Regions from separate parts of the Citrobacter sp. FDAARGOS_156 genome, predicted to be linked through region 1. Evidence: predicted binding sites of a transcription regulator. Region 1 holds the regulator's gene; the other holds the start of a gene.

Region 1 (5,122 bases):
TTGCTACCCTATCCTTACTCACAATGAGGCTATTGTGTGTACTCAATATAAATAATAAGGAGAGAAGCAATGTCGTTCGAATTACCTGCATTACCGTATGCCAAAGATGCTCTGGCACCGCACATTTCTGCCGAAACGCTGGAATACCACTATGGCAAACATCACCAGACTTACGTTACTAACCTGAATAACCTGATTAAAGGCACGGCGTTTGAAGGTAAATCACTGGAAGAGATCGTACGTAGCTCTGAAGGTGGTGTATTCAATAACGCAGCCCAGGTCTGGAACCACACGTTCTACTGGAACTGCCTGGCCCCGAACGCAGGTGGCGAGCCGACCGGTAAACTGGCCGAAGCGATTGCCGCCTCCTTTGGCAGCTTTGCAGACTTCAAAGCACAATTCACCGATGCCGCTATCAAGAATTTCGGTTCTGGCTGGACCTGGCTGGTCAAAGGAACGGATGGCAAACTGGCTATCGTGTCCACCTCCAACGCAGGTACACCGCTGACGACTGACGCGACGCCGCTGATGACCGTTGACGTGTGGGAACATGCTTACTACATCGATTATCGTAATGCCCGTCCTGGCTACCTGGAACACTTCTGGGCACTGGTGAACTGGGAATTTGTTGCGAAAAACTTCGCAGCATAAGATGACAACGCAGAAGGGTTTCCCTTCTGCGTTTTTGTTTTTAATTCGTTGCGTTGCAGACTTCTTCCGCTTGTTTCCTTGCCGAGACAAAGACCAGCAGTAGCGCAAGTCCCGCCACAATCGCCCCCATTACCGGTACGAAACTGTAGCCCAACCCTCCGGAAATTACCGCCCCACCAGCCGCCGCTCCCAGGGCATTCCCCAGATTAAACGCGCCAATATTAACTGACGATGACAATCCAGGCGCCTCGCTGGCAACGCGCATCACACGCATCTGCAGCGGCGGAACCACCGCAAACGTTGCTGCACCCCACACCACCATACTCACGGCCGCACCCAGCTCATTACGCGCAAGGAAAGGTATCGCCAGCATAATAATCATCAGCAACAGTAAAAAGCCTTTCAGCGTACCGTTAACCGAACGGTCAGCCAGTTTACCCCCCAGATAGTTACCGATAGAGAACCCAACGCCAATCAGCACCAGCATAGCGGTGACAAACGCCGGTGTAGCATGAGTAATGCTATGCAGCACGGGTGAGATGTAGGTATAAAGCGTAAACATCGCCCCGGCCCCCAGAACGGTCGTCAGCAGAGCCGACAACACCTGCGGACGCATGAGTACCGCCAGTTCGCTGCGGACATCCGGGCGCTCTCCTGCCCCACCTTTGGGTAATGAGAAGAACAGGCTGACCATGGCGATAACACCCAGTCCCGCCGTCGCCATAAAGGACATACGCCAGCCGATGGTTTCCCCAAGCCAGGTTGCTGCGGGAACACCGCCAATATTGGCAATTGTTAACCCCATAAACATAGTTGCTACGGCACTGGCCTGTTTGTGTTTGGGCACCACGCTTGCGGCAACCACAGAGCCAAGGCCGAAAAATGCCCCGTGGTTAAGACTGGTCAAAATGCGCGACAGCATCAGCGTCGTGTAATCCGGAGATATCGCCGAAAGTACATTACCCAACGTAAAAATGGCCATCAGGAAGATAAGCGCATTGCGACGCGCACGATGGGACAGCAGTAATGTCATCAGCGGGGCGCCAACCATCACGCCTACCGCATACGCGCTGATTAACATCCCTGCGGCCGGAATGGATACATCCACGCCTTTGGCAATGACGGGTAGCAACCCCATAGGAGAAAATTCGGTCGTTCCAATGCCAAACGCACCTATCGCCAGCGCCAGTAAAGGATAATTTAGTTTCATCTATCGACTCCGTAACGTCGAGCCTTGGCACGACACATCATAAGAGTCAAAAGCATGACATTGATCGCAAAATTAATAAAGTTAACAAAACTGCAAAAGACTTTTGCTTATTTGCAAAAAATAGGACGGAAAAGGCAAGCAGAAAGGATGAGGGAGAGCGAACTCCCTCGGGGGAAATCAGTGCAGTGCTGCAGTCAGGCCACCCGCGACAATCAGGCCCAGAACAATTATGGTCGTTACTAACGAAAATTTCAGATCGGTGCTCATCAAGTTTTCTCCTTTTTATTCCCACACAAAAAGTGATATTGCGCATTTTTACACACTTGAAAGCAAAAATCTCTCACGATTTATATTGATAACTGCTTTTAACTCTTCCCCTTTTCGTTAAGATCAGACAAAATTCCACGCTTACTTGATTAGCGTACCGGCCATTGACCCCTTCCTGACGTTCCGTGTCGTTTTCCCGGCGTGCCGCAACCCTGACGTTGCGTTGAGGGTGTGTGAAGGCAAACGTTTACCTGGAGTATTCTCAGGAGCTTAGGATATGGTCTGGAGTGAGATGTAATGGCAACTATTAAAGATGTAGCGAAGCGAGCAAACGTTTCCACTACAACCGTATCACACGTAATTAACAAAACGCGCTTTGTCGCTGAAGAAACGCGCAACGCTGTCTGGGCAGCGATCAAAGAGCTGCACTACTCCCCTAGCGCAGTTGCACGTAGCCTGAAGGTGAATCACACCAAATCGATCGGTTTGTTGGCAACCAGCAGCGAAGCGGCCTATTTCGCCGAAATTATCGAGGCCGTTGAGAAAAATTGTTTCCAGAAAGGCTACACCCTGATTTTGGGCAACGCCTGGAACAGTCTCGAAAAACAGCAGGCTTATCTGTCTATGATGGCGCAAAAGCGCGTAGATGGCTTGCTGGTAATGTGTTCAGAATATCCGGAATCACTGCTTTCCATGCTCGAAGAGTATCGCCATATTCCCATGGTGGTTATGGACTGGGGCGAAGCAAAAGCCGACTTTACCGATACCGTCATTGATAACGCTTTCGAAGGCGGTTACATGGCAGGCCGGTATCTGATTGAACGCGGTCATCGTGAGATCGGCGTGATCCCAGGACCTATGGAGCGTAATACCGGCGCAGGCCGCCTGGCTGGCTTCATGAAAGCGATGGAAGAAGCGCTGATTAAAGTGCCTGACAACTGGATTGTCCAGGGTGATTTTGAGCCTGAATCCGGCTACCGCGCTATGCAGCAAATCATCTCCCAGTCACATCGCCCAACCGCCGTATTCTGTGGTGGCGATATTATGGCGATGGGTGCGCTGTGTGCCGCAGATGAGATGGGACTGCGCGTGCCGCAGGATATCTCAGTTATCGGTTACGACAACGTGCGCAACGCCCGTTACTTCACCCCTGCGCTGACAACCATCCATCAGCCAAAAGATTCACTTGGTGAAACGGCCTTCAACATGCTGTTAGACCGAATCGTGAATAAACGTGAAGAATCGCAGTCCATCGAGGTACACCCACGCCTGGTAGAGCGTCGCTCCGTGGCCGACGGCCCGTTCCGCGATTACCGTCGTTAAGACTGTTGTGCGGGAGCCTCATCCGGCTCCCGCAGCCACTCTTTGTTCAGCGTTTCGCTATCCCCTAAATAGTCCAGCAGCCAGCTCAATGCCGGCGACGTATCGTTCTGTTGCCATGTCAGACAGCATGCGGCATCCGGGAACGGATTTTCCAGCTGTAACGCCACCCATTTTCCGCTATCGATCCACGGTTTAGCAAAATGCGTCGGTACCATCCCGACACAGAGTCCGGCTGACAAGCAGGTGGCCGATGATTCCCAGTCAGGCACCACGACGCGTTTTTGGTTGTCCAGTAGCCAGGTAATACGCTTTGGCAGCGTACGGGACGTGTCTTCGCGTACCAGCGATGGCCAGTTGCGCAACGTATCGTCACTGAGCGGTCCCGGCATTGCCGCCAACGGATGATGACTGGCCACCACGCAACTCCAGCTTAGCATTCCCATATCCCGGAACGTATAGCGCCCCCCTACCGGAATGGCCTGCGTTGCTCCGATAGCTAACTCCACCCGACCATCTGAAAGCGCGTCCCAGACGCCGTTAAACACCTCCTGAAAGACCAGAAGTTCCACATCATCGAAATGGCGGTAGAAATCCACGATCATCTGGCGGGTACGATCCGGGCGGACAATGTTATCGACTGCAATCGCCAACTGCCCGCGCCAGCCGTTGGCAATTTGCTGACATTGCTGACGGGTGATCTGCATTTTTTTGATAACAGATCGGCCTTCTTTTAAAAACCACGCGCCAGCAGGCGTTAATTCCACGTCCCGATGACGACGTTCAAAAAGTGGCACAGCCAGCCACTCTTCCAGTTGACGCACTGTGTAGCTTACCGCCGAAGGTACGCGGTGCAACTCCTGAGCAGCAGAACTAAAGCTACCGTTACGCGCCACCGCATCAACCACCTCAAGTGAATATTCAGACCACATATTCTGCCTGCAAAAAATTTGAAATCAGTAAGCAAATATTAGCGTTTCACAGCGAGAATTACACTCACTACACTCAGCGGCAATGTTCTATTGCTAAAAAGAGAAACGATAATGCAACCGGGAAAAGGGTTTTTAGTCTGGCTGGCAGGTCTTAGCGTGCTGGGTTTTCTGGCAACGGATATGTATTTGCCCGCCTTTGCGGCTATTCAGTCCGATTTACAGACGCCCGCCTCTGCCGTGAGTGCCAGCCTTAGCTTGTTCTTAGCGGGATTTGCCGTCGCACAACTTTTGTGGGGGCCACTCTCTGACCACTATGGTCGCAAACCTATTTTGCTGCTGGGCTTATCCATCTTCGCGCTGGGCAGCCTGGGCATGTTGTGGGTAGAAAACGCCACCGGCTTACTGGTGCTACGCTTTATTCAGGCCGTTGGTGTCTGTGCGGCTTCGGTTATCTGGCAGGCGCTGGTTACCGATTATTATCCTTCACAAAAAGTAAACCGCATTTTTGCCACCATTATGCCGCTGGTTGGATTATCCCCTGCACTTGCACCGTTATTAGGCAGTTGGATCCTGGTACATTTTTCCTGGCAGGCCATTTTTGCTACCCTTTTTGCGATTACCCTGATCCTGATGCTGCCGGCCCTGCGCTTAAAACCAACGGCAAAAGCGCGCGACGACAGCCAGGATAAACTGACGTTCGCTACGCTGCTGCGCTCCAAAGCATACCGTGGAAATGTACTGA
Region 2 (5,122 bases), 1.9 Mb from region 1:
ACTAACACACAAGCTGATTCAGACTCTGGGCTGCTCCCCGTTCGCTCGCCGCTACTGGGGGAATCTCGGTTGATTTCTTTTCCTCGGGGTACTTAGATGTTTCAGTTCCCCCGGTTCGCTTCATTACGCTATGGATTCACGTAATGATAGTGTGTCGAAACACACTGGGTTTCCCCATTCGGAAATCGCCGGTTATAACGGTTCATATCACCTCACCGACGCTTATCGCAGATTAGCACGTCCTTCATCGCCTCTGACTGCCAGGGCATCCACCGTGTACGCTTAGTCGCTTAACCTCACAACCCGAAGATGTTTCGTAAAACATCACCGTGTTGCGAAAATTTGAGAGACTCGAACACACCGCTTTTCATTTCTTATTACGGAGAAATGAAACAGTGTGTCGTTTCAATTTTCAGCTTGATCCAGATTTTTAAAGAGCAAATATCTCAAACGTCACCCGAAGGTAAGTTTTGAGATATTAAGGCCGGCGACTTTCACTCACACAAACCAGCAAGTGGCGTCCCCTAGGGGATTCGAACCCCTGTTACCGCCGTGAAAGGGCGGTGTCCTGGGCCTCTAGACGAAGGGGACGTGTCAGTCTCAATCGCAAGACGCCTTGCTATTTACTTTTCATCAGACAATCTGTGTGAGCACTACAAAGAACGTTTCTTTAAGGTAAGGAGGTGATCCAACCGCAGGTTCCCCTACGGTTACCTTGTTACGACTTCACCCCAGTCATGAATCACAAAGTGGTAAGCGCCCTCCCGAAGGTTAAGCTACCTACTTCTTTTGCAACCCACTCCCATGGTGTGACGGGCGGTGTGTACAAGGCCCGGGAACGTATTCACCGTGGCATTCTGATCCACGATTACTAGCGATTCCGACTTCATGGAGTCGAGTTGCAGACTCCAATCCGGACTACGACGCACTTTATGAGGTCCGCTTGCTCTCGCGAGGTCGCTTCTCTTTGTATGCGCCATTGTAGCACGTGTGTAGCCCTACTCGTAAGGGCCATGATGACTTGACGTCATCCCCACCTTCCTCCAGTTTATCACTGGCAGTCTCCTTTGAGTTCCCGGCCGGACCGCTGGCAACAAAGGATAAGGGTTGCGCTCGTTGCGGGACTTAACCCAACATTTCACAACACGAGCTGACGACAGCCATGCAGCACCTGTCTCACGGTTCCCGAAGGCACCAAGCCATCTCTGGCAAGTTCCGTGGATGTCAAGAGTAGGTAAGGTTCTTCGCGTTGCATCGAATTAAACCACATGCTCCACCGCTTGTGCGGGCCCCCGTCAATTCATTTGAGTTTTAACCTTGCGGCCGTACTCCCCAGGCGGTCGACTTAACGCGTTAGCTCCGGAAGCCACGCCTCAAGGGCACAACCTCCAAGTCGACATCGTTTACGGCGTGGACTACCAGGGTATCTAATCCTGTTTGCTCCCCACGCTTTCGCACCTGAGCGTCAGTCTTTGTCCAGGGGGCCGCCTTCGCCACCGGTATTCCTCCAGATCTCTACGCATTTCACCGCTACACCTGGAATTCTACCCCCCTCTACAAGACTCTAGCCTGCCAGTTTCGGATGCAGTTCCCAGGTTGAGCCCGGGGATTTCACATCCGACTTGACAGACCGCCTGCGTGCGCTTTACGCCCAGTAATTCCGATTAACGCTTGCACCCTCCGTATTACCGCGGCTGCTGGCACGGAGTTAGCCGGTGCTTCTTCTGCGAGTAACGTCAATCGCTGCGGTTATTAACCACAACGCCTTCCTCCTCGCTGAAAGTACTTTACAACCCGAAGGCCTTCTTCATACACGCGGCATGGCTGCATCAGGCTTGCGCCCATTGTGCAATATTCCCCACTGCTGCCTCCCGTAGGAGTCTGGACCGTGTCTCAGTTCCAGTGTGGCTGGTCATCCTCTCAGACCAGCTAGGGATCGTCGCCTAGGTGAGCCGTTACCCCACCTACTAGCTAATCCCATCTGGGCACATCCGATGGCAAGAGGCCCGAAGGTCCCCCTCTTTGGTCTTGCGACATTATGCGGTATTAGCTACCGTTTCCAGTAGTTATCCCCCTCCATCGGGCAGTTTCCCAGACATTACTCACCCGTCCGCCACTCGTCACCCAAGGAGCAAGCTCCTCTGTGCTACCGTTCGACTTGCATGTGTTAGGCCTGCCGCCAGCGTTCAATCTGAGCCATGATCAAACTCTTCAATTTAAGTTTGATGCTCGTGAATTAAACTTCGTAATGAATTACGTATGTTCACTCAGAGACTTGGTATTCATTTTTCGTCTTGCGACGTTAAGAATCCGTATCTTCGAGTGCCCACACAGATTGTCTGATAAATTGTTAAAGAGCAGTTGCGACGCGCTTTAGCGCTCTGTCGCGAGGTGGCGTATATTACGCTTTCCTCTTTCAGAGTCAACCCTCATTTTCAGGTTTTTCCCTTCAATCAACCCGGCTAGTTAGTGTGAAGTGATTCACATCCGCCGTGTCGATGGAGGCGCATTATAGGGAGTTTCCCTCAGCCCGCAACCCTTAAATGACAGAAAAATGACTGACTGCTGCAATCCCCAGCAGACCCCCGTCTTATACCCATTTACACACAGAGTTATCCACAAAAATAAGGTTCTCTTTCGAGAGTCACCTGGTTTTATCCCTCATCTATAGAGATGAAATAATGGAATTGAGGTAAAGAGAAAAATTCGCGAGCGTTGCGCAAACGTTTTCGTTACAATGCCCCCGCACAACAAGGATGCCCCGTAAGGGGCGTTAGCTGAGTTTTTAGCCAAGAATTCACCTAACGCTCTCTGTAATAGTCAAATCCAGGGGATTTACCATGCAACAACGTCGTCCAGTCCGCCGCGCTCTGCTCAGTGTTTCTGACAAGGCCGGTATCATCGAATTCGCTCAGGCACTTTCCGCACGTGGTGTGGAGTTGCTGTCTACAGGTGGCACTGCGCGCCTTTTAGCGGAGAAAGGTCTGCCAGTGACCGAAGTTTCCGATTACACCGGCTTCCCGGAAATGATGGATGGACGCGTGAAGACCCTGCATCCGAAAGTCCACGGTGGCATTCTTGGTCGTCGCGGTCATGATGACGGAATAATGGAACAACATGGTATCGCGCCTATCGATATGGTGGTTGTTAACCTGTATCCATTCGCCGAGACCGTCGCCCGCGAAGGCTGTTCTCTGGAAGATGCCGTAGAGAACATTGATATCGGCGGCCCGACCATGGTGCGCTCCGCTGCCAAGAACCATAAAGATGTAGCTATCGTTGTGAAGAGCAGCGACTACGACGCCATTATTAAAGAGATGGATGCCAACGACGGTTCTCTGACCCTCGACACCCGTTTCGATCTCGCGATTAAAGCCTTCGAACACACTGCCGCTTACGACAGCATGATCGCCAACTACTTCGGCAGCATGGTTCCGGCTTACCACGGCGAAAGCAAAGAAGCCGCCGGTCGCTTCCCGCGTACGCTGAACCTGAACTTCATTAAGAAGCAGGATATGCGCTACGGCGAGAACAGCCACCAGCAGGCTGCCTTCTATATAGAAGAGAATGTTAAAGAAGCGTCCGTTGCCACCGCGCAGCAGGTTCAGGGTAAAGCGCTTTCCTACAACAACATCGCTGATACCGATGCGGCACTGGAGTGCGTGAAAGAGTTCAGCGAACCGGCCTGTGTGATCGTTAAGCACGCCAACCCGTGCGGTGTAGCGGTAAGCACCTCTATTCTTGACGCTTACGATCGTGCTTACAAAACCGACCCGACCTCAGCATTCGGCGGCATCATCGCCTTTAACCGCGAGCTGGATGCTGAAACCGCGCAGGCGATCATCTCCCGCCAGTTCGTGGAAGTGATCATCGCGCCATCCGCCACCGAAGAAGCTCTGAAAATTACCGCAGCCAAGCAGAACGTTCGGGTGCTGGTCTGCGGCCAATGGGCGCAGCGCGTTCCGGGCCTTGACTTCAAACGCGTGAACGGCGGCCTGCTGGTTCAGGACCGCGACCTCGGTATGGTGAGCGAAGCTGAACTGCGCGTGGTAACCAAGCGCCAGCCGACCGAGCAAGAGCTGCGTGATGCGCTGTTCTGCTGGAAAGTGGCGAAGTTCGTTAAATCCAACGCCATCGTTTATGCCAAAGGCAATATGACCATCGGTATTGGCGCAGGCCAGATGAGCCGCGTTTACTCCGCCAAAATCGCCGGGATTAAAGCCGCCGACGAAGGCCTGGAAGTGAAAGGTTCCTCTATGGCTTCCGACGCGTTCTTCCCGTTCCGCGACGGGATTGATGCCGCTGCTGCCGCGGGCGTGACCTGCGTGATCCAGCCGGGCGGTTCTATCCGCGATGACGAAGTGATTGCCGCCGCCAATGAACACGGCATTGCGATGGTATTTACCGACATGCGCCACTTCCGCCATTAATCCACGGAGCAGACGATGAAAGTATTAGTGATTGGCAACGGCGGGCGCGAACACGCGCTGGCCTGGAAAGCCGCGCAGTCCCCGCTGGTTGATACCGTTTTTGTCGCACCGGGTAACGCCGGTACCGCACTGGAGCCCGCGTTGCAAAACGTGGCCATCGGCGTAACCGATATCCCGGCTCTGCTGGACTTTGCCCAGAACGAGAAGATCGATCTGACCATTGTTGGCCCGGAAGCGCCGCTGGTGATTGGCGTGGTTGATGCATTCCGCGCCGCCGGTCTGAAAATCTTCGGCCCAACGGAAGGTGCCGCGCAGCTGGAAGGCTCCAAAGCGTTCACCAAAGATTTCCTCGCCCGTCATAACATCCCAACGGCGGAGTACCAGAACTTCACCGAAATCGAACCTGCGCTGGCTTACCTGCGCGAGAAAGGCGCGCCGATCGTTATCAAAGCCGATGGCCTGGCTGCCGGGAAAGGCGTTATCGTGGCGATGACGCTGGAGGAAGCGGAAGCCGCCGTGCATGACATGCTGGCCGGTAACGCGTTTGGCGACGCGGGCCACCGCATCGTTATCGAAGAGTTCCTCGACGGCGAAGAAGCGAGCTTTATCGTGATGGTCGACGGCGAGCACGTGCTGCCGATGGCCACCAGCCAGGACCACAAACGCGTGGGTAACGGCGATACCGGCCCGAA

Evidence for each region. The regulator PurR, encoded in region 1, represses purine synthesis genes. The targets are predictions, from matches to a motif close to CANGCAAACGTTTGCNTG.
Region 2: the regulator PurR is predicted to act here: its motif matches at 2,717-2,734, upstream of purH (bifunctional phosphoribosylaminoimidazolecarboxamide formyltransferase/IMP cyclohydrolase).

What each region holds. Positions count from the first base shown of each region.
Region 1 covers NZ_CP014030.2:2,480,467-2,485,588, reverse strand. The annotation lists gene sodB (superoxide dismutase [Fe]) at 70-651, shown strand; gene AL515_RS12075 (MFS transporter) at 692-1,861, opposite strand; gene cydH (cytochrome bd-I accessory subunit CydH) at 2,039-2,128, opposite strand; gene purR (HTH-type transcriptional repressor PurR) at 2,426-3,451, shown strand; gene punR (DNA-binding transcriptional activator PunR) at 3,448-4,380, opposite strand; gene punC (purine nucleoside transporter PunC) at 4,492-5,122, shown strand, end outside.
Region 2 covers NZ_CP014030.2:572,295-577,416, reverse strand. The annotation lists rRNA gene AL515_RS02815 (23S ribosomal RNA) at 1-296, opposite strand, end outside; tRNA gene AL515_RS02810 (tRNA-Glu) at 516-591, opposite strand; rRNA gene AL515_RS02805 (16S ribosomal RNA) at 677-2,218, opposite strand; gene purH (bifunctional phosphoribosylaminoimidazolecarboxamide formyltransferase/IMP cyclohydrolase) at 2,841-4,430, shown strand; gene purD (phosphoribosylamine--glycine ligase) at 4,446-5,122, shown strand, end outside.